One region of the Bradyrhizobium sp. CB82 genome, then DNA from elsewhere that is predicted to be linked to it. Evidence: predicted binding sites of a transcription regulator. Region 1 holds the regulator's gene; each other region holds the start of a gene.
The links. The regulator LexA, encoded in region 1, represses DNA repair genes until DNA is damaged. The targets are predictions, from matches to a motif close to TGTTCNNNNTGTGTTCNG.
Positions count from the first base shown of each region.

Region 1 (7,246 bases):
TAAAGGCAACTCCAGTTTTGGGCGTTCGTCCCTCTCGCTCAAACGACCATTTCCAGCCGAATGGATTGATGGTCTGGACTACTGTGTACTCAACACCCTGATGTTCCATGAGTCAAAATAGCACACCCTGGGACTGGGTAGTTAGCCGACTTAGGAACGAAATTTGTTCGCCGGTGGTTGGCTCGGATTGCCGTCTGACAAGGAGGTCCGGCATGACAACCCGATATTTCTTCGACATCCGGAACAGCGGCAATCTCTACCCTGACGAAGAAGGCCTGGAGTTGCCCAACCAGAAGGCGGCTGAGATAGAAGCGGCGGAGACACTGATCGGCTTGGCGCGGGACTCGATATTAGGGAATGAGCAGCCAGGCATAGCGGTTGAAGTTCGCTCGCCCACCGAGCCGCTGTTTTGCGCTGCCCTGATTTATCAGATGAACGGGACAAGACACTAACACTGAGCCGCTTGAACGAAACGGCCGCGGCACGGGGGACTTGGAGGCCGGGGGGTCCTGCGCGTCTTGGATCTGGAATGCCGTCTTGACGAGTGACTCTCCGCCGGAGTCTGATCGGCGGCATGCGGCGGGATCAGCACATCATCGGCGAGCTCAGGCGGTTCGAACGGCTCTGCTGGCGGACGAGAGCGCCATGCCTGAGGAGAAGGCGGGGCTACGGTCGCTCGCGGTCAACTACCGCGACGCAGCGCAAGCGATCGAGCGGGAACGGCTGTTCCGCGTCCCAGATGCTTCCCAGCGAGATTTCTTGGGAAGCAAGAGTGCATTAAAGCGCTGTATTTCCTAACTAAAATCTCTGCTTGACCGATCTCCGGCTATCACATGGCGGTCGTCGCCGGCGTCGTGTTCTTTGCGGTGCGCGCGCTGCTGGCGCTGATCCCGGGGTTCGCGGTCGGCTATCCGATCAAGAAATGGTCGGCTGCGGCTGCGCTGATGGCTGCCGCGTTTTACCTGCTGCTGTCCGGCGGCGAGGTCGCAACCCAGCGCTCGTTCTTCATGACGGCGGTGGTGCTGATCGCGGTGATGGTCGATCGGCGTGCCATCACCTTCCGCACGCTGGCGGTCGCTGCACTGATCGTGCTCGCGCTCGCCCCGGAAGCCCTCGTGCATCCGAGCTTTCAGATGTCATTCGCGGCAACGCTTGGTCTCGTCGCGCTGGTGCAGATCGGCATGCCGAACCTGTTCGCGTCGCCCGACCACTCCGCCACCGCCCGCATCGCGCTGTGGGGCGGCCGCGAGCTCGTCATGCTGCTGATGGCCTCGCTGATCGCGGGACTTGCGACCACGCCCTACGCCGCCTTCCATTTCCATCGCATCACGCCGTTCGGCGTGCTCGCCAATCTCGCGGCGATGCCGGTGGTCTCTGCGCTGGTGATGCCCGCCGGCCTGTTGGGCTTGATCGCGGCGCCGTTCGGACTCGACGGCGTGTTCTGGTGGTTGATGGGGATCGGCATCGACTGGATGATCGCAGTCGCGCGTTGGGTGGCGGCCTTGCCGGGCGCAGTCGGCCGCGTCGCGGCATTCGGTACCGGACCGTTGATTGCCGCCAGCATCGGCCTCATCGTGATGGGCCTGTTGCGGACGCCGCTGCGCTGGACCGGCGTCATCGTGCTGGCGCTCGCGCTTGGCTGGGCGCTGCATATGCGCCAGCCCGACATCCTGATCGCAGGCGATGGCCACAGCGTCGCGGTGCGCGGCAAGGACGGCCGGCTGCACCTGATCCGGACCGGCAAGGACAATTTCCTCCTCAAGGAGTGGCTTGCCGCCGATGCCGATCCGCGCAGCGCGACCGATACCTCGCTCGCCCACGGCGTCTCATGCGACGAGGCCGGCTGCGTAACGCCGCTCGCCGATGGTCGCCTGGTCGCGCTCTCGCTGCGCGTCGATGCGCTAGCGGATGATTGCGGCCGGGCAGCGCTGGTGGTGACGGTGAAACCGTCCGCGCCAGATTGCGCGGCGATGGTCGTGGATCGCGAGCGTCTGAAGACGCAGGGCGCCCTCGCGCTGTCGCGGAGCGGCGACGGGTTCACGCTGCAAACGGCAAAAGCAAGGGGCGCAAACCGCCCCTGGTCGCCGGCCGGGGCCGGCGATAGCGATTTCGAGCTCAGCCTCGCACCGCGGCCGGCCACGTTACACAGCAAGGACGCTACGCCGTCGGAGGCCGACCTGCAGGCCGAGGATTAAAAGACGCGTCAGCCGATCGGCAGACGTGTCGGGGTCGTCGTGGTCGTGTGCTGCTCGACGGCCGGCTGCTCTGTCTTCTCGCCGAGCGGCTGCGTCACCGGCAATTGCAGAACGGTGGCACGCTGGCCTTCGACGAGTTGCGTCACCAGCACGTAGTTGCCGTCGGGGAATTCGATCGCATCATGATGACGATCAGGAATGTGCGGATCGACCTTGCCGAACTTGCCGACGCGGGAGTTGACGGTGCGCGTCCAGATCCAGCGATTGTCGTAGCGGACGTTGTCGGCGAAGGCGAGCTCGGTGCCGGGCAGGAGGCAGACGGCAACCGAGAGATCACGCTCCGACGCAAATCCACGCGTCGAGGTGCCGCGGAAAGTTGTCGTGACGATCGTCTCGCCGACTTGAGCGGGGCGGGTCGCAACGGCATGTAGGCTGTAGTCACACATCGGAGTGCTCCTCATGCGAGATAGCAGGTCCGCGCCCCCCGGAGGCGCAGGCCTCTATCAGAGTGGAAGCCTTCGAGTGTATCGCGTTTGTGGGCAAATCTGCGGCCCGTCTGCGCGCCGCCCGATCACATTATCTTTCCTGATCTTTCCCGGCGAACGAGGAACAAAGCCTCTCGCTGCGACTCTATCTTGGTTTACACCATTCACACATCCGAGCTTTTATCACTGGCCGGCAGGAGCCGAGTACCCCGTAGGGGGCCACCTCGCCGGCGCGGCAGGTGCGATCGCATTGCTGCAATTGCGGAATGGCGCGCTTGCCGCGTGCTCCGTCTTGCGGACGGCATGGTGGTGCTGCGCTGCGTCGCTCGCGGAAGCCGATCCCGCGATCAAGGCGCTGCCGAGATCACGCTGAAAATCATCTGTCGCATGGCTTTGTCCTCTGCATTGTGCAAAGCGCTTTCGCGCCTGCAGCGCTCGAGGATGTGGCTCTGCGCAGGGTGTGGGGATAATCGGAGGAAGCGAAAATGCTATCCACCCGGAGCGGACAATCCGTCCGCCCCGCGGCGCCGCGCGATGACCGGCAATCTGCCGGACGAGGGCAATCAATACTTCCGGTACAGCCCGATCAGTTTGCCCTGAATCTTCACCCGGTTCGGCGGCAGGATGCGCACCTCATAGGCGGTGTTGGCGGGCTCCAGCGCGATCGACGCACCGCGGCGGCGAAAGCGCTTGAGCGTTGCCTCCTCGTCGTCGATCAGCGCCACCACGATGTCGCCGGTATCGGCGGTCTCGTTGCGCTGGATCAGCGCCATGTCGCCATCCAGGATGCCAGCATCGACCATCGAATCGCCGCGCACTTCGAGCGCGTAGTGCTCGCCCGAGCCGAGCATGTCCGGAGGGACGCTGATGGTGTGGCTACGGGTTTGCAATGCCTCGATCGGCGTACCGGCCGCGATCCGTCCCATCACGGGCACGGCGACCGGACGCTCGCCCTCGTCGGCGGGAGCGCTTGGGCCCCGCACCTTGCCGAGATTGCCCTCGATGACGCTCGGCGTGAAGCCGCGGCGGCCGGCGCCTGCCGCCTGAAGCTCGGGCAGCTTGATGACCTCGATGGCGCGCGCGCGATTGGGCAGACGACGGATGAAGCCGCGCTCTTCGAGCGCGGTGATCAGGCGGTGGATGCCCGACTTCGAGCGCAGATCCAGCGCGTCCTTCATTTCGTCGAAGGAGGGCGGCACGCCGCTTTCCTTGAGGCGCTCACTGATGAACCGCAGAAGCTCGTATTGTTTGCGCGTTAACATCTCGACCAAGTCCCCCGGTTGACGTCGTTCGATTCCGAGACGTCGGATTCAGCAGAAGCCGCTAGATGCTCGAAACAAATCATGAACGGACACTATATGTTCGATATGTGTTCCGCAACCACTTAATTTTGGGTGAACGCAGCGAAGTTCGCGTCATGCGCGAATCAGATCGCCCTTACAAGGGCAGCCGCAACACCTCGCAAGGTGTGCCTGCCTCGGCCTTCGGCGCGAACGGTGCGCGCACGAGAAGTGCTTGTGCGGCAGCAAGATTCGCAAGCAGCGAGGAGTCCTGGTGGTTGACGGGAAGGGCCACCAGCGTGCCGTCCTCGCGCTCCTCGAGCCGGGCGCGCAGATAGTCCTCGCGGACGTCGTTAGGCCCGACGTCGCACCCAAGCACGGCGCGCTCGCGGCGGTGATGGACGCCAGAGCGGCCTGCAAGCGCGCGAATCAATGGCACCATGAACAGGAAGCCGCAGACATAAGACGAGACCGGATTGCCGGGCAGGCCGATCACCCGCATCGCGCCGAGGTGGCCGTGCATCATCGGCTTGCCCGGCCGCATCGCAATCTTCCAGAACGCCATCTCGAAGCCTTCGGCCTGAAGCGCCGGCCTGACCAGATCGTGGTCGCCGACCGAAGCCCCGCCGGTCGTGATCAGGATGTCGGCGCCGCTCTCGCGGCCCCGGCGGATGCCGGCCGTGGTCGCCGCAACGGTATCGGCGGCAATGCCGAGATCGATCGTTTCGGCACCCTCGGCCCGCGCCAGTGCATGCAGGGCGTAGCCGTTGGAAAAGACGATCTGGCCCGCGCCGGGCGTCGAACCCGGCATCACCAGCTCGTCGCCGGTCGCGAGGATCGCGACCTTGGGCCGGCGGCGGACGGCAAGCGCCGGGTGGTTCATGCCGGCCGCCAGCGACAGGTCTCGTTCGGTGAGCCGGGCTCCTGTCCTCAGAAGCACCTCGCCCTCGTGGAAATCGACGCCGGCCGGACGGATGTGCCGACCAACGATCGCGGCCTCCTTGATCGTGACGCGCCTGTCGTCGGCGACCGTGTCTTCCTGGATCACCACCGCATCGGCGCCATCGGGGACCACGCCGCCGGTGAAGATCCGCACTGCTTCACCCGCGCCCACCACGCCGGTGAACGGTCGACCGGCCGCGACCTCGCCGATCACGGTGAGCTCTGCGTCCACCGTCGCCGCATCGGCCGCGCGCACCGCATAGCCGTCCATTGCCGACATCGCCTGCGGCGGCTGCGTGCGCCGCGCCGCCACATCGCGCGCCAGCACGCGATGGTAGGCGGCTTCCAGTGCGACCATCTCCTCCGCCACGGGCTCGACGCCCGCCAGCACTGCCGCGAGCGCATCAGACACCGGCATCAGGGCCACGGACAAAACTCCTGCATGGAAAATCAACATCCCGGTCGGGCTCAGCGTTCTAGCCGAGTGCAGGCGTCGAAGCAAAAGACAGGCAGACGGGGCGGAAGTGATGGGCTTGTCGTTTCGACGGTGTAGCGCGGGGAGGGAGAGCGAGGCACCGCGACGGGGGATGCCGGGATCGATGGCGCGCGGCCGGGGGGAAGTCGAGACCATACGGGCGCAAGGTGGCGACTGGACCAACTCGTGGGTCGAAAGTGCTTACCGGGGTCGCCGCGTGATCGTTTCGATGACGAGAAAGACGGGAATGACGGTGGCCAGACATGCCACGGCGACGACCAGGCTCACGGCTAACATCAGGAGGCTCCCGTTTCGTTGTCCGGATCGACGTCGGGCGCCCTCAGTCCGACATCCTTCTCCGGCAGCGGATCAGCCTGCGCTTTCAGATCGGCCGCCTTGCTCACCAGCTTGGCGGAGAGCTGCGAATTCGACGTTGACTTGGCGAATTTGAGAAGGATCGAGGCTTGCTTGTTGAAGTAGGTCTTGCCCAACACGTTACGCATCCGTCGTAGAGAAACCCAACGGGCATATGACTCCGGAGTGGCAGATCCGTTCCGGGAACTCTGTGCAAAAATACACAGAGTGACTTGGTTCCACATCTTGCTGAAAAAGTTCCTGGATCCGGCGGGAACGAGACTGCGAGCGACCGCAGCAATGCGGCCGCCTAGAAGCCCAGCGCCTTCAGCGCCTCACCGACGTCGTGAGGCGATGTCACGTGAACCGCGGTCAGCCCTCGTGCCCGCGCGCCTTCGATATTTTCAGCGAGATCGTCGAAGAACACGATTCGCTCGGCGGGTACTCCGATCGCGGCGACGACATGGTCGAAGGCCTCCGCATCGGGTTTGCGCAGGCCGATGCTCGAGGACAGATACAGCTCGCGGAAATGGCCGAGCACGTCGGCATATTCCCTCGAGAAATATTCCACATGCGGCCGGTTGGTGTTGGAAAAGGCGTAGAGCGGCACGTGCTTCGCAGCGCGCGGCAACAGGCTTGCGATGTCGGGCATCTCGCCCGCGAAGATCGCATTCCACCCCTCCAGGAACTGCGCGTCGGAAATTTCGATCCCCAGCGAGCGCCGCAGCGAGTCGAAATAGGCCTCGTCGGTGATCTTGCCCATCTCATGCAGCCGATAGGCCTCGTCGCGGACATAGCGCGCCACGATCGATTGCGGTTCGCAGCCGGCGTGTCCCGCCCAGCAGGTGATCGCCTTGGAGAAATCGATGTCGAGAACCACGCGACCGATATCGAACAGAAGCGCATCCGCGCTGCCGGGAGAGAGGAGGGAGGTCATTGCGTCCTTTCAGTAACGATAGGGCTCGATATCGAGCAACGGGAACGCGCTGAACACGCTCGGCGCGTTGGTGGCAGTCGCCGGATGCAGGCTGGATGCGTTCACTTCGGCAAACGAGGTGGCGCCGAGCAGCCCGAGACAGCGCAGCACTTCGTCTTCCAGCAGCTCGAGCATCCGCGTGATGCCGGCTTGGCCGGCCGCAGCCAGCGCCCAGCACTGCAGGCGTCCGATGCCGACGAGGTCCGCGCCCATGGCGATCGCCTTGACGATATCGGTGCCGCGGCAGAAGCCGCCGTCGACCATGATCTGCGCGCGTCCCTTCACGGCATCGACGATCTCCGGCAGCACATGCATGGCGCCGCGGCCGTGATCGAGCTGGCGGCCCCCATGGTTGGAGACATAGATCCACTCGACGCCGTGATCGAGCGCGATCAGCGCGTCCTCGGCCGTCGCGATGCCCTTGATGACGAGCGGAACATCGAACTTGTCCTTGATCAGCTTCACCGTCCGCCACTCCAGGCCCTTCTGGTAGTCGCCGCCGGTGGCGCGCAGCCGGCTCTCGCGAACATAGCGCTTGG
Region 1 is NZ_CP121650.1:5,143,136-5,150,381, reverse strand. Features, by position in the region: gene QA640_RS25085 (hypothetical protein) at 213-452, shown strand; gene QA640_RS25080 (hypothetical protein) at 646-798, shown strand; partial or broken gene QA640_RS25075 (ComEC/Rec2 family competence protein) at 819-2,195, shown strand; gene QA640_RS25070 (hypothetical protein) at 2,204-2,641, opposite strand; gene lexA (transcriptional repressor LexA) at 3,244-3,942, opposite strand; gene glp (gephyrin-like molybdotransferase Glp) at 4,118-5,329, opposite strand; gene QA640_RS25055 (hypothetical protein) at 5,674-5,880, opposite strand; gene QA640_RS25050 (HAD-IA family hydrolase) at 6,042-6,668, opposite strand; gene QA640_RS25045 (alpha-hydroxy acid oxidase) at 6,678-7,246, opposite strand, start outside.

Region 2 (7,246 bases), 110 kb from region 1:
GCTTCGCGCTCTTTTCGGATCGTCTCAAACGCGACCTTGCCGCGCATCACGATGGAGCCGCGACCGAGATGGTAGGCGTTGCGGATGCCCTGGCGACCGAGAATGATACCGCCGGTCGGGAAATCCGGGCCCGGGATGATATTGATGAGATCGTCGATGGTCAGCGACGGATTGTCGATCAACGCCAGGCAGGCGTCGATCACCTCGCCGAGATTGTGCGGCGGGATGTTGGTGGCCATGCCGACGGCGATGCCGCCGGCGCCGTTGACCAGCAGATTGGGGAACCGCGCCGGCAGAACCACCGGCTCCTTGGTCGAGCCGTCGTAATTGTCCTGGAAGTCGACCGTCTCGTTGTCGATATCGTCGAGCAGCTTGAGCGCGATTTTGGTCAGGCGCGACTCGGTGTAGCGCATCGCCGCCGGCGGATCGCCGTCGACCGAGCCGAAATTGCCCTGCCCGTCCACCAGCAGCTCGCGCATCGAGAAGGGCTGCGCCATGCGCACCAGCGCGTCATAGATCGCCTGGTCGCCGTGCGGATGGTATTGACCCATGACGTCGCCGACGATACCGGCCGACTTCTTGTGCTTCTTGTCGGGCGTATAGCCTTCCTCGTTCATCGAGAACAGGATGCGGCGGTGCACCGGCTTCAAGCCGTCGCGCGCATCGGGCAGCGCGCGCGCCACGATCACGCTCATGGCGTAATCGAGGTAGGACTTCTTCATCTCGTCGAGGATCGAGATCGGGCGAATGTCCGAAGGATGCTCCGGCTTGTCGCCGGGCTTGTCGTTATCGTCGTCAGCCAAGGGGGGATCCGGTGAATTTCTGTCCGGGAATCATATAGCGCATCGAGGGTCTGATAACCACCCTCGCGCGCTCCCGGGAGGCGCTTTTTCCGCTTATTTTTCCAACGACTTACGGCTCCCGCGAAGCCTCGTTTGGGGAGGCCGGAACGGGCCCGTTGAAACCCTCTCTCACGAGCCGAAAATCACGTGATGCATGATGCGTCCCGGCAGCAGCGTGAACAACCCCGCGATCACCAGCGCGCCGGCGAATGTGAAGATCATGATGCGCCGATGATCGGCGACGCGGTGGGTGCGGGCCCGCCACACCGCGAGCGGCAGCATCGCGAGCGTGAAGATCGACAAAAGATGGATCGGGCTGAACGGCCCGACCAGCCGGATCTGGTGGATCCAGAACGACGACGAGGCCACGATGGCCATCAGCACCACCCAGATCCAGCCGACGGTCCGGTGCGGCAGGGTGCCTTTGGGGGCGGCAAACTGGACGACGCCGAGCACGAAGGCGGCCATCGCCGCAAAGGCATGGAGCGGGACGGCGGGAGCTGCGTCAAGCAGTGGCGCGAGGGTCATGGCTGCAGCGTCCCAGTTGCGCCCGCAGTTGGCGCAGGCGATGTAAATCGCATTAACATGAAGTTAATACCATTCACATCGCCCAACGTCCAATCCCTTGAGACACGACATTAGCCGAGCCCGCAAGAGACACGCTCCACCAGCCGGTTGATCGGAAATCCTGTCCTTCTGCACGAAGGCTCGCGACGTCCTCAGAACGGGATGTCGTCATCCATATCGCTGTTGCGGCCCCCGCCCGCGGCAACCGCGCGGCGCGGCGCACTGCCGACCGGGCTGCTGGAGCCGAAATCGCCGCCCGGCTCCTCGCCGAAGCTGCCACCTCCGCCGCCGCCACGGCCGTCGAGCATCGTGAGGTTGGAGTTGAAGCCCTGCAGCACCACCTCGGTCGAGTATTTCTCGACGCCGCTCTGGTCGGTCCATTTGCGGGTCTGGAGCGCGCCTTCGACGTAAACTTTCGCGCCCTTCTTCAGATACTGTTCGGCAACCTTCGCGAGGCCCTCGTTGAAGATCACCACGCGGTGCCACTCGGTCTTTTCCTTGCGCTCACCGGTCGCCTTGTCCCGCCAGGTCTCCGATGTTGCGACGCTCAGATTGGCGATCGGCCGCCCGTCCTGGGTGCGGCGGATTTCCGGATCCTTGCCCAGATTTCCGACCAAAATGACCTTGTTGATGCTTCCCGCCATCGCCGCTCTCCACTCCAAACTGCGAAATTGTTCGAAAAAAGCCGGAGCCGTGCCAAAACCGCTCGCTGCCGCCTGCTGAGGGACCCTATACGCTCGCAGGTGTCACCGAGCCCGCGGTCCCGCAGGTTATCCCCATATATAGCACCTGGCCCAGCAATGTTCCAGATTTGTTCCGGGATGGCGGATACGCCCGCAACATGAGGTTGCATGCCCCAGGAAATCATCGGAACCGCATGGAACTTTTCCGAGTTCCCGGCAAACGAAAATACCACTTAACGGTCATTAACTTAGGAACCGCGCAGTTCGCGCGCGACTGTTGCTTTTGGGAGACGGACTCCGCTGCCAAATCAGACTAGGCTCGGCGCGAGATTAATTCATTGGGCGTCGCGCCTGATTGACCGCTTCGGGGACCAGAGAAGCGGCGTAGCCGGAGGGATTGAAATGAAGAAGATTTTGGTGGGGGCCATTGGTGCAGTTGCGCTGAGCCTGTCGGCTCCGGCGAGCGCGGCGGATCTCGCTGCACGTCCGTACGTAAAGGCTCCGCCCCCAGCGATCGCCGCGGTCTACGACTGGAGCGGCTTCTACATCGGCATCAACGGCGGCGGCGGCTCGGCCCACAAGTGCTGGGACTTCGTCACGGTGACAGGCGCTCTCGTGGGCGAGGGTTGCCACAATGCGACCGGCGGCACGGTCGGTGGCCAGATCGGCTATCGCTGGCAGACCGGCCAGTGGGTGTTTGGTTTCGAGGGCCAAGGCAACTGGGCCGACTTCCGGGGCGACAACATCAGCCTCGCCTTCCCGGCGGACCGCAACCGCTCGCAAATCGACGCCTTCGGCCTGATCACCGGCCAGATCGGCTATGCCTGGAACAACGTGCTGTTCTACGTGAAGGGCGGCGGTGCGGTGGTCGGCGACAAGTACGACGTCTTTACCGCGCCGGGCTTCGTCGGTGCCGGCACCTTGGTGGCGTCGGCTCGCGAAACCCGTTGGGGCGGCACGGTTGGCGCCGGCCTCGAATTCGGCTTTACACCGAACTGGTCCGTGGGCGTCGAGTACGACCACATCTTCCTCGGCCATCGCACGATCGGCTTCACGACGCCCGGCGGCGTGTCGGCCGGAAGCGACCGGATCGGCCAGGACGTCGATATGGGCCTCGTCCGCCTGAACTACCGCTGGGGCGGCCCATTGGTCGCGAAGTACTGATCTTCGCCAAAAGCTCCTCTGTTGAAAAGGCCGGCCTCGCGCCGGCCTTTTTGCTGCGCGGGTGCGGCCAACATGAATAGGTCAGTCATCCTCACACATTTTCCGCATGGTGTTGCATCTCGGGTACACAACTAGGAGCTTCGCTGGTGTAAGCACGCCATCAATTGGATCATAGCGTCCGATGCCCTTCCCGAGGGAAGGCAAAAACAGAAACTGGGACTGGGATAATTCAGAAAATGAAGAAGGTTTTGTTGGCTTCGGCCAGTTTGTTCGCACTCAGCACGTTCGCGCCGGCCATGGCTGCCGATCTGGCGGCCCGCCCGTACACCAAGGCACCCATCGCTCCGGTTGCCGTCTATGACTGGACTGGATTCTATATCGGCCTCAACGCGGGCGGTGGCTCGAGCCACAATTGCTGGGATCTGATCAATGTCGGCGGTGTCGCCGGCGGTCCGGTGGCTGAAGGCTGCCACGACGCTACCGGCGGCATGGTCGGTGGCCAGGTCGGCTATCGCTGGCACGCCACGAACTGGGTGTTCGGCCTCGAAGCCCAGGGCGACTGGGCCGATCTCAAGGGGTCGAACACGAGCTTGGCGTTGGGTGGCATCGGTGCGAACAACACCAAGATCGACGCGATCGGCCTGTTCACCGGTCAGGTCGGCTACGCCTGGAGCAGCGTGCTCTGGTACGTGAAGGGCGGCGCTGCCGTCACGCACAACAAGTACCGCGGCACCTTCGTCGGAACCGGCACCGAGTTCGACAGCGCTAGCGAAACGCGCTGGGGTGCGGCGGTCGGCACCGGAGTTGAGTTCGGCTTTGCGCCGAACTGGTCGGTGGCGGTCGAGTACGACCACCTGTTCATGGACAAGCGGGACGTCACCTTCCCTGCGACCGCATTTACAGCCTCCCGCATCGACACCATCAAGCAGGACGTCGACATGGCCACGGTACGCGTGAACTACCGCTTCGGCGGCCCGGTGATCGCGAAGTACTGAGCTTCGCAGACGATCGATTCTCGACGGGAAGGCCGGCCTCGCGCCGGCCTTTTTGTTTGTTCCGGACGCGCACGCCGCGCCGACTCCTGCCACGTCCTGCCAGCGCGCCAACAATCCGTTGACGATTCGCAACTCGCACTGGAAATCCGCCCTCGTTCTTCCTACGTTCGCAGCACCCATTGGCGTCCATCCCCGGTTCCGGGCGAAGGCGCGCCTGAACGCCGGCGCGCGCAGCGCCCGTGGGTATTTCCTTTGGGAATTTTCCTTGGGGACCACCAGGATGGATGAAGTGATCAAGGCGAAGCGCCAACAACAGAACGCGGGATCACACCTGCGCGCAATTACGATTCGTGGCGCGCGAGAGCACAACCTCAAGAACATCGACGTCGAGATTCCCCGCGACAAGCTCGTGGTCTTCACCGGCCTCTCCGGCTCCGGAAAATCCTCCCTCGCCTTCGACACCATCTATGCCGAAGGCCAGCGCCGCTACGTCGAGTCGCTGTCGGCCTACGCGCGCCAATTCCTGGAGATGATGCAGAAGCCGGACGTCGACCAGATCGACGGCCTGTCGCCGGCGATCTCGATCGAGCAGAAGACGACCTCGAAGAACCCGCGCTCCACCGTCGGCACCGTCACCGAGATCTACGACTACATGCGCCTGTTGTGGGCGCGCGTCGGCGTGCCCTATTCGCCCGCGACCGGCCTGCCAATCGAGAGCCAGACCGTCTCGCAGATGGTCGACCGCGTGCTGGCGCTGCCCGAGGGCACCCGCCTCTATCTGCTCGCGCCGGTCGTGCGCGGCCGCAAGGGCGAGTACAAGAAGGAGCTCGCCGAATGGCTCAAGAAGGGCTTTCAGCGCGTCAAGATCGACGGCACCTTCTATGAGCTTGCCGAGGCGCCGACGCTCGACAAGAAATTCCCGCACGACATCGACGTCGTCGTCGATCGCATCGTGGTGCGCGCCGATATCGGTCAGCGCCTTGCTGAGAGCTTTGAGACCGCGCTGAAGCTCGCCGAGGGCCTTGCCGTCGTCGAGTTCGCCGACGCGCCGGCCGCAGCACCTGCGGAAGAGAAAAAGAAGACCGCAAAGATCCACGACAGGAGCGGCCCCGAGCGCATCCTGTTCTCGGAAAAGTTCGCCTGCCCGGTCTCCGGCTTCACCATCCCCGAGATCGAGCCGCGGCTGTTCTCCTTCAACAATCCCTACGGCGCCTGCCCCGCCTGCGGCGGTCTCGGCGTCGAGCAGCATGTCGACGAGGACCTCGTCATCCCCGACAAGGAGCTCTCCCTGCGCAAGGGCGCGATCGCGCCCTGGGCCAAGTCGTCATCGCCCTATTACGAGCAGACGCTGACGGCGCTCGGCAAGCACTACAAGTTCACGCTCGACACCAAGTGGAAGGACCTCGCCAAGAAGACGAAAGACGCGATCCTCTACGGGTCCGGCGAGGACGAGATCAAGTTCTCCTACCAGGACGGCGTTCGCTCCTACGACACCAAGAAGCCGTTCGAGGGCGTCATTACCAACATCAACCGCCGTTACCGCGAGACCGAGAGCGAATGGGCGCGCGAGGAGCTCGCGAAGTACTTTCACGACGTCCCCTGCGAGGCCTGCAAGGGTTTTCGGCTGAAGCCCGAGGCGCTCTGCGTCAAAGTCGGCGGCAAACATATCGGCGAGATCTCGGAGCTGTCGGTGAAGCGCGCCGGCGAATGGTTCGAGACCGTACCCGAAGCGCTGAACAAGCAGCAGAACGAGATCGCGGGTCGCATCCTCAAGGAGATCCGCGAGCGCCTCACCTTCCTGCTCGACGTCGGGCTCAACTATCTCACACTTTCCCGCTCGTCCGGCACGCTGTCCGGCGGCGAAAGCCAGCGTATCCGCCTCGCTTCGCAGATCGGATCGGGGCTGACAGGCGTGCTCTACGTGCTGGACGAGCCGTCGATCGGCCTGCACCAGCGCGACAATGCCCGCCTGCTCGACACGCTGAAGCGCCTGCGCGACCTCGGCAACACCGTGGTCGTGGTCGAGCACGACGAGGACGCCATTCGCCTTGCCGACTACGTCCTCGACATCGGCCCCGGCGCCGGCATGCATGGCGGCCACATCGTCGCCGAAGGCACGCCCGCCGAGATCATGCGCAACCCGAAATCGCTCACCGGCAAGTACCTGACCGGTGAGCTCGAGGTCGAGGTGCCGGAGCGGCGTCCGCCGAACCATCGCCGCACCATCAAGGTGGTCAATGCGCGTGGCAATAACCTCAAGAACGTCACGGCGGAGATTCCGCTCGGCTTGTTCACCTGCGTCACCGGCGTCTCCGGCGGCGGAAAGTCGACGCTGCTGATCGACACGCTCTACCGCGCCATCGCCCGCAAGCTGAACGGCGCCAGCGAAGGCGCCGCCCCGCACGACCGCATCGAGGGCCTCGAGCACATCGACAAGATCATCGACATCGACCAGTCGCCGATCGGACGCACCCCACGCTCGAACCCTGCGACCTACACCGGCGCCTTCACGCCGATCCGCGAATGGTTCGCAGGCCTGCCCGAAGCGAAGGCACGCGGCTACGAGCCCGGCCGCTTCTCCTTCAACGTCAAGGGCGGCCGCTGCGAGGCTTGCCAGGGCGACGGCGTCATCAAGATCGAGATGCACTTCCTGCCCGACGTCTACGTCACCTGCGACGTCTGCAAGGGCAAGCGCTACAACCGCGAGACGCTGGAGGTTCTGTTCAAGGGCAAGAGCATCGCCGACGTGCTCGACATGACCGTCGAGGAAGCCGCCGAGTTCTTCAAGGCGGTCCCGCGCGTCCGCGAAACCTTCAACACGCTGCACCGCGTCGGCCTCGACTACATCCATGTCGGCCAGCAGGCCACCACACTCTCCGGTGGTGAAGCCCAGCGCGTCAAGCTCGCCAAGGAGCTCTCCAAGCGCGCCACCGGCCGCACGCTCTACATCCTGGACGAGCCGACCACCGGCCTGCACTTCCACGACGTGAAGAAG
Region 2 is NZ_CP121650.1:5,035,351-5,042,596, forward strand. Features, by position in the region: gene gyrA (DNA gyrase subunit A) at 1-803, opposite strand, end outside; gene QA640_RS24530 (DUF2306 domain-containing protein) at 972-1,370, opposite strand; gene QA640_RS24535 (single-stranded DNA-binding protein) at 1,562-2,053, opposite strand; gene QA640_RS24540 (outer membrane beta-barrel protein) at 2,495-3,256, shown strand; gene QA640_RS24545 (outer membrane beta-barrel protein) at 3,493-4,251, shown strand; gene uvrA (excinuclease ABC subunit UvrA) at 4,532-7,246, shown strand, end outside.
Region 2: the regulator LexA is predicted to act here: its motif matches at 4,405-4,422, upstream of uvrA (excinuclease ABC subunit UvrA).

Region 3 (7,246 bases), 4.1 Mb from region 1:
TGGCGCTGCCTTGCATCACCACGCGTGGCAAGTCGCTGATCTTCCGCATCTGGCATCCAAACGATCGGCTGATGCTCGGCCCGCTCGGCATTCCCGAGCCGTCGCCGGCGTCGGCCGAGGTCATCCCCGACATCATGCTGACGCCGCTCGCCGCCTTCGACCGTCTCGGCCACCGTATCGGCTACGGCGCGGGACATTACGACTTCACCTTCGCGCATTTGCGCAAGACCAAGCACGTCGTCGGCATCGGGCTCGCATTCGCGGCACAGGAGATCGAGGCCGTTCCCGCACTATCGCACGACGTCGCGCTGGATTATGTGCTAACGGAAACCGACGTGTTCGATTTCCGGAGTTCTGAAGTTGCGCATTCTCTTCGTGGGTGACGTTGTCGGCCGGGCCGGCCGCGCGGCGATCGCCGAGCACCTGCCCAACATGGTCCGCGACTGGTCGCTCGATTTCGTCGTCGTCAACGGCGAAAATTCCGCCGGCGGTTTCGGCATCACCGAAGCGATCTACCACGAGCTGCTCGACGCCGGCGCCGACGCGGTCACGCTCGGCAACCATTCCTGGGACCAGCGCGAGGCGCTGGTGTTCATCGAGCGCGCCGAGCGCCTGGTGCGGCCGGCGAACTATCCGCGCGGCACGCCAGGTCGCGGTGCCGCGCTGGTCGAGACCAAGAACGGCCGCCGTGCGCTCGTCGTCAACGCGCTGGGCCGTGTCTTCATGACGCCGTTCGACGATCCCTTCGCCGCGCTCGAGCGCGAGCTCGGCGCCTGCCCCTTGCGCGAGGCGGCCGATGCGATCGTGGTCGATTTCCATTGCGAAGCGACCAGCGAGAAGCAGGGTATCGGCTTCTTCTGCGACGGCCGCGCCAGCCTCGTCGTCGGCACGCATACGCATGTACCGACTGCCGATCACCAGATTCTCCCCGGCGGCACAGCCTACATGACCGATGCCGGCATGACCGGCGACTACGACTCGATCATCGGCATGCAGAAGGAAGAGCCGCTGCGCCGTTTCACGTCCGGGATCGCGTCCAGCCGTTTCGAGCCGGCGATGGGAGTTGCCACGCTGAGCGGGGTCGCGGTGGAGACGGATGATGCAACGGGCCTCGCGTTGAAGATTGCGCCGGTACGCGCGGGTGGCCGGCTCGAGCCGGCGACGCCGAGGTTCTGGTTGAGTTGATTGGCGGCGCCACACGCTCGGTGGTCGTCCCGGCGAAGGCCAGGGCCCATATCCCAAGGGAGGGGCACGACATCCCCAACGACGGCAGAGTGCCTGATGACGAGCTCCCCTACTATAATACCTGGATCCAAGTATGCTCTTTCATTCCGGGGGCGTCGCGGCCTATAAGGCCCGCGCTTTGATCCCTTACCTTGCCCCTGACCTTGGCTGACGATTCCTCAAGAGACCACGCATGGCCGGACATTCCCAATTCAAGAACATCATGCACCGCAAGGGGCGGCAGGATGCGCAGAAGTCGAAGCTTTTCGGCAAGCTGGCCCGCGAAATCACCGTCGCGGCCAAGCTCGGCACGCCCGATCCCAACATGAATCCGCGCCTGCGCGCGGCCGTGATCGCGGCGCGCCAGGAGAACATGCCGAAGGACAATATCGAGCGCGCCATCAAGAAGGCGCTCGGCAATGATGGCGAGAACTATGACGAGATCCGCTACGAGGGCTATGGCCCGGGCGGCGTCGCCGTCATCGTCGAGGCGCTGACCGACAACCGCAACCGCGCCGCCTCCGACATCCGCTCCTTCTTCACCAAATCCGGTGGAAATCTCGGCGAAACCGGTTCGGTGTCCTTCATGTTCGACCGCACCGGCATCATCGAATATGACCGCAGCGTCGCTTCCGACGACGCGGTGCTCGATGCCGCGATCGAGGCCGGCGCCGACGACGTCATCTCGGGCGACAACGGCCACGAGATCTACGCCTCGACCGAAAGCTACCGCGACGTCGCCAAGGCGCTCGAGGCGAAGTTCGGCGAGCCGCGCAAGGCCGCGCTGATCTGGAAGCCGCAGAACACGGTCGCCGTCGACGACGAGACCGGCGAGAAGCTGCTCAAGCTGATGGACCTGCTCAACGAGCACGACGACGTCCAGAACGTCTACGCCAATTTCGAGATCTCGGACGCGCTGATGGCCAAGATGGGCGGGTGAGGCAGTCCTTCTGTCAGCTTCACATTCCGCTGTCGTCGCCCTGCTCGACCGGGCGACCCAGTATTCCAGAGACGCCGGAGGGATACGGAGAAGCCGCGGCGTACTGGTTACCCTGCTTGCCGCCTACGCTAAAGCTTCGGCGTGCCGGGAGCAAAAGCCCTCGGCGAAGCCTTGGCGTAGCCGGGTCGGGGGGTATGACGCCGTGTATTTGTGGCAGGCTGCGTGATCTTAACCGCGGGCGAACTTCCCCGGGGACTTTCGTTCCGTATCTGTTTCGCTCCCTCCGGCCAGCCGCTATCACTGGGTGCATGACCGCGCTTCCGATTCGCCATCCCGTCCGCATCCTCGGTATCGACCCCGGCCTGCGCCGCACCGGCTGGGGCGTGATCGAGGCCGAGGGCAATCGTCTCGTCTACGTCGCCTGCGGCTCGGTGGAACCGCCGGAGGGGCTGCCGCTGTCGAGCCGGCTGCTCGCGATCCATGAGGGGCTCGCTTCCGTGCTCTCCCACCACCAGCCGATGGAAGCGGCCGTCGAGCAGACCTTCGTCAACAAGGACGGCGTTGCGACGCTGAAACTCGGCCAGGCCCGCGGCGTCGCCATGCTGGCGCCCGCGATGTTCGGCATCACGGTGGCCGAATATGCGCCCAACCAAGTCAAGAAGACCGTGGTCGGCGCCGGTCACGCCGACAAGAACCAGATCGCGGTGATGCTGAAGATCCTGCTGCCCAAGGCGGAGCCGCCGTCGGCGGACGCCGCCGATGCCCTCGCCGTCGCCATCACCCACGCCCATCACCGCCAAAGCGCTGCCCTGCGGCTGAAGGTGGTCGGGATATGATCGGCAAGCTCAAGGGCCTGATCGATTCCTACGGCGAGGATTTCGTCATCCTCGACGTCGGCGGCGTCGGCTATCAGGTGCATTGTTCGACGCGCACGCTGCAGCACCTGCCCTCGCCCGGGGAAGCCGCCGTGCTCTCGATCGAGACCTACGTCCGCGAGGACCAGATCAAACTGTTCGGCTTCCGCACCGACCAGGAGCGCGAATGGTTTCGCCTGCTCCAGACCGTGCAGGGCGTTGGCGCCAAGGTCGCACTCGCGGTGCTCGGCACGCTGCAGCCTTCCGATCTCGCGAATGCGATCGCGCTGCGCGACAAGGCTGCGGTGTCGCGCACGCCGGGCGTCGGCCCCAAGGTCGCCGAGCGCATCGTCACCGAATTGAAGGACAAGGCGCCGGCCTACGCCAATGTCGATCCGCACGTCGTGCATCTGGCCGGCGCAGTCGACGACCAGCGCGCCCCGAGGCCCGTCGCCGACGCGATCTCCGCGCTGGTCAATCTCGGTTACGGCCAGCCGCAGGCGGCGGCCGCCATCGCCACGGCGTCACGCAACGCCGGCGAGAATGCGGAGACCGCCCAGCTCATCCGCCTGGGTCTGAAAGAATTGTCGAAATAGACTATCCTGCGCGGCCGCTGACTGACGAGGGAATGCATTTTCCGCCATGCTGAGCAAAGAAGACAAGGAACTCATCGCCGCCGCGACCGCGGCGATCAGCCAACGCTACCGCAACGACTGGCAGGAGGTCGGTGCCGCCCTGCGCACGCGCGAGGGGCGCATCGTGACCGGCGTGAATATCGACGCCTATATCGGCCGCATCGCGGTCTGTGCCGAAGCGATTGCGATCGGCCGCGCGATCACCGAGATCGGCGACCGCGGCATCGAGACCATCGTCGCGGTGCGCCATCCCAAGCCGGACGAGCCCGGCGACATCGCCGTCGTCTCGCCCTGCGGCATCTGCCGCGAGCTGATCCACGACTACGACGCCAAGGCGCGGGTTATCGTGCCGCAGAATGGCCGCGAGCCGGAGGTGGTGACGATCGGCGAATTGCTGCCGAACAAGTACCGGCGGGGCAACGAGTGAACACGCCCTCCCGCATCGTCACGCCCGAGCGCCGCAGCGACGATGTCGGCGATACCGCGCTGCGCCCGCAATCGCTCACCGAATTCGTCGGCCAGCAGCAGGCGCGTAAGAACCTGTCCATCTTCATCGATGCGGCGCGTAAGCGCGGCGAGGCGCTGGATCACGTGCTGTTCGTGGGTCCCCCCGGTCTCGGCAAGACCACGCTGGCGCAGATCGTGGCGCGTGAGCTCGGCGTCGGCTTTCGCGCCACAAGCGGTCCCGTGATCGCCAAGGCCGGCGATCTTGCGGCGCTGCTCACCAATCTCGAAGAGCGCGATGTGCTCTTCATCGACGAGATCCATCGCCTGAGCCCAGCGGTGGAAGAGGTGCTCTATCCTGCGATGGAGGATTTCCAGCTCGACCTCATCATCGGCGAGGGGCCGGCGGCGCGCTCCGTCAAGATCGAACTCGCAAAGTTCACCCTCGTCGGCGCGACGACGCGCGCCGGGCTTCTCACCAATCCGCTGCGCGACCGTTTCGGCATCCCGATCCGGTTGAATTTCTATACGGTCGAGGAGCTGGAAGGCATCGTCACGCGCGGCGCGCGCGTGCTCAATGTCGGCATGAGCCCCGATGGCGCCAACGAGATCGCGCGCCGCGCCCGCGGCACGCCGCGCATCGCCGGCCGGCTTTTGCGGCGGGTGCGAGATTTTGCATCGGCAGCCAATGCCGACACGATTGATCGGACGATCGCCGATCACGCGCTGAGTGCGCTCGAGGTCGATGCCGCGGGCCTGGACGCCATGGACCGGCGCTATCTCACCACGATTGCGCTCAACTATGGCGGTGGCCCGGTCGGCGTCGAGACCATGGCGGCGGCGCTGTCCGAGCCGCGCGATGCGATTGAGGACATCATCGAACCCTATCTGATCCAGTGCGGCTATCTCCAGCGCACCCCGCGCGGCCGTCTCCTCACCACGCACGCCTTCCGCCATCTCGGCCTCACTGAGCCCTCGCGCGATCCGGCGCAGTTTGGCCTGTTCGGCACGGACGAGAGCGACGACTAAAGCGTTGCGCACCATCGACCGCATCGAGCGCGAGGCGCGCGCCGACAGGCGCTTCCATGACTTGCTCCGCGGCGTCTGGTATTACCGGGCGTCCGACGAATTGAGGACGCGTCTGGATGCGCTGGGTCGGCCTGAGGGACCGTTAACGTTTCTGCTGGCGATCTGCACGAGCGCACCCCAATTCCGCTTCAATCGGGAGACATTGAGGCAAGGCATCACACCCGGTTCCGCATGATCTCTCGACGCGCTTTCTTTCGGTCCATCGGCGGTCTGTCCGCTGCCGGCATTTCCACCGCCGCTTACGGCGTCGGCGTCGAGCCGGAGCGGCTGCGCATCACCCGCTATCATCCGATGCCGAAACAGTGGCCGGCCGACTTTCCGCTCCGGATCGCCGTGGTCGCCGACATCCACGCCTGCGAACCCTGGATGTCGCTGGACCGGATCCAGGGGATCGTCGAGCACACCAACGCACTGAACGCCGATCTCATCGTCATGCTCGGCGACTACGTCGCCGGTCATCACCACATCACGCGGCTCATTCCGGCCGCCGAATGGGCTGGGGTGCTGGCGGGTCTCAAGGCCCCGCTCGGCGTCCACGCCATCATGGGCAATCACGATTATTGGGAAGACAAGGCGGTGCAGCGGATCCTGCGCGGCCCGACAGCCGCCCATCGCGCGCTGGAAGCGGCCGGCATCCCCGTCTACGAGAACGATGCCGTGCGCCTCATCAAGAATGGCCGCCCGTTCTGGCTTGCCGGTCTCGGCGATCAACTCGCCTTCCTGCCGGCGGCGCGCCAGCGCGCGGTGCCACATTTCGGCGCCGATGATCTCCCGGCGACCCTCGCCAAGGTCACCGACGATGCGCCGGTCATTCTGCTCGCGCACGAGCCCAACATCGCGCTGCGCGTGCCCTCGCGTGTCGCGCTGCAACTCTCCGGCCATACCCATGGCGGCCAGGTCCGCGTGCTCGGCTGGTCGCCGGCGGTGCCGCCGCAGCATGGGGTGCGCCTTGCCTACGGTCATCTCAAGCTGAAATGCGACGTCATCATTTCCGGCGGCCTCGGCTGTAGTATCGTGCCGATGCGCGTCGGCGTTCCACCGGAGATCGTCGAGGTGACGTTGGGGCGGACGGTGCAGGGAACATCGTAGCCGCGCTTGCGCGGCCGGCCGAATTTGCGCAAAACGGGCCCCTCCACAGCGAAAAGGCTTGCGCAATGACTGCCCATCTCGACGGCGAGATCCGCGACGGCCGCCACCACATGCAGGTCCGCGTCTACTACGAGGACACGGATTTTTCCGGCATCGTCTATCACGCCAACTATCTGCGCTTCATGGAGCGCGGGCGCACCAACCATCTGCGGCTGATGGGCGCCGAGCAGCAGGCGCTGTTCGAGCAGGCCGAGACGGAAGATGCCGGCTTTGCCTTCGTGGTGCGCTCGATGCACCTGGATTTCCTGAAACCGGCGCGCATGGACGACGTGCTCGACATCGTGACCTGGCCGATCGCGGTGAAGGGTGCCTCGATCATGCTGGCGCAGGAGATCCGGCGCGGCGAGGCCGTGCTGGTCAAGGCCGAGGTGCGCGTCGCCTTCATCAGCGGCGGCCGCGCCCAGCCGATCCCGAAGTCGATCCGGAACCTGATGAAGGCCGATGTGATTTCGCAATGAGCCGATAGGGAAGGGGCCATCGACTTCCAGGCCCGCGGGCGTAGATTTGCCCGTCCCCAACCGATGAGGCCAGCCATGTCGCGTCCGCCGCTTCCGCCGTTCACGAGAGAGACCGCCGCGCAAAAGGCCCGCATGGCCGAGGACGCCTGGAATTCGCGCGACCCGCAGCGCGTCGCGCTCGCCTATACCGAGGATAGCCGCTGGCGCAATCGCTCGGAGGTGTTTGCGGGACGCGAGGCGATCGTCGCATTCCTGACGCGCAAATGGGCGAAGGAGCTCGACTACCGCCTGATCAAGGATCTCTGGGCCTTCGACGGCGACCGTATCGCTGTGCGTTTCCAGTACGAATGGCACGATGCGAGCGGCCAGTGGTATCGCTCCTACGGCAACGAGCAGTGGGAGTTCGACGCGCACGGCCTGATGAGGCGCCGCGAGGCCTCGATCAACGATATC
Region 3 is NZ_CP121650.1:1,073,078-1,080,323, forward strand. Features, by position in the region: gene QA640_RS05065 (5-formyltetrahydrofolate cyclo-ligase) at 1-383, shown strand, start outside; gene QA640_RS05070 (TIGR00282 family metallophosphoesterase) at 361-1,185, shown strand; gene QA640_RS05075 (YebC/PmpR family DNA-binding transcriptional regulator) at 1,418-2,164, shown strand; gene ruvC (crossover junction endodeoxyribonuclease RuvC) at 2,473-3,000, shown strand; gene ruvA (Holliday junction branch migration protein RuvA) at 2,997-3,614, shown strand; gene QA640_RS05090 (cytidine deaminase) at 3,661-4,080, shown strand; gene ruvB (Holliday junction branch migration DNA helicase RuvB) at 4,077-5,126, shown strand; gene QA640_RS05100 (DUF6869 domain-containing protein) at 5,131-5,361, shown strand; gene QA640_RS05105 (metallophosphoesterase) at 5,358-6,275, shown strand; gene ybgC (tol-pal system-associated acyl-CoA thioesterase) at 6,341-6,793, shown strand; gene QA640_RS05115 (nuclear transport factor 2 family protein) at 6,869-7,246, shown strand, end outside.
Region 3: the regulator LexA is predicted to act here: its motif matches at 2,424-2,441, upstream of ruvC (crossover junction endodeoxyribonuclease RuvC).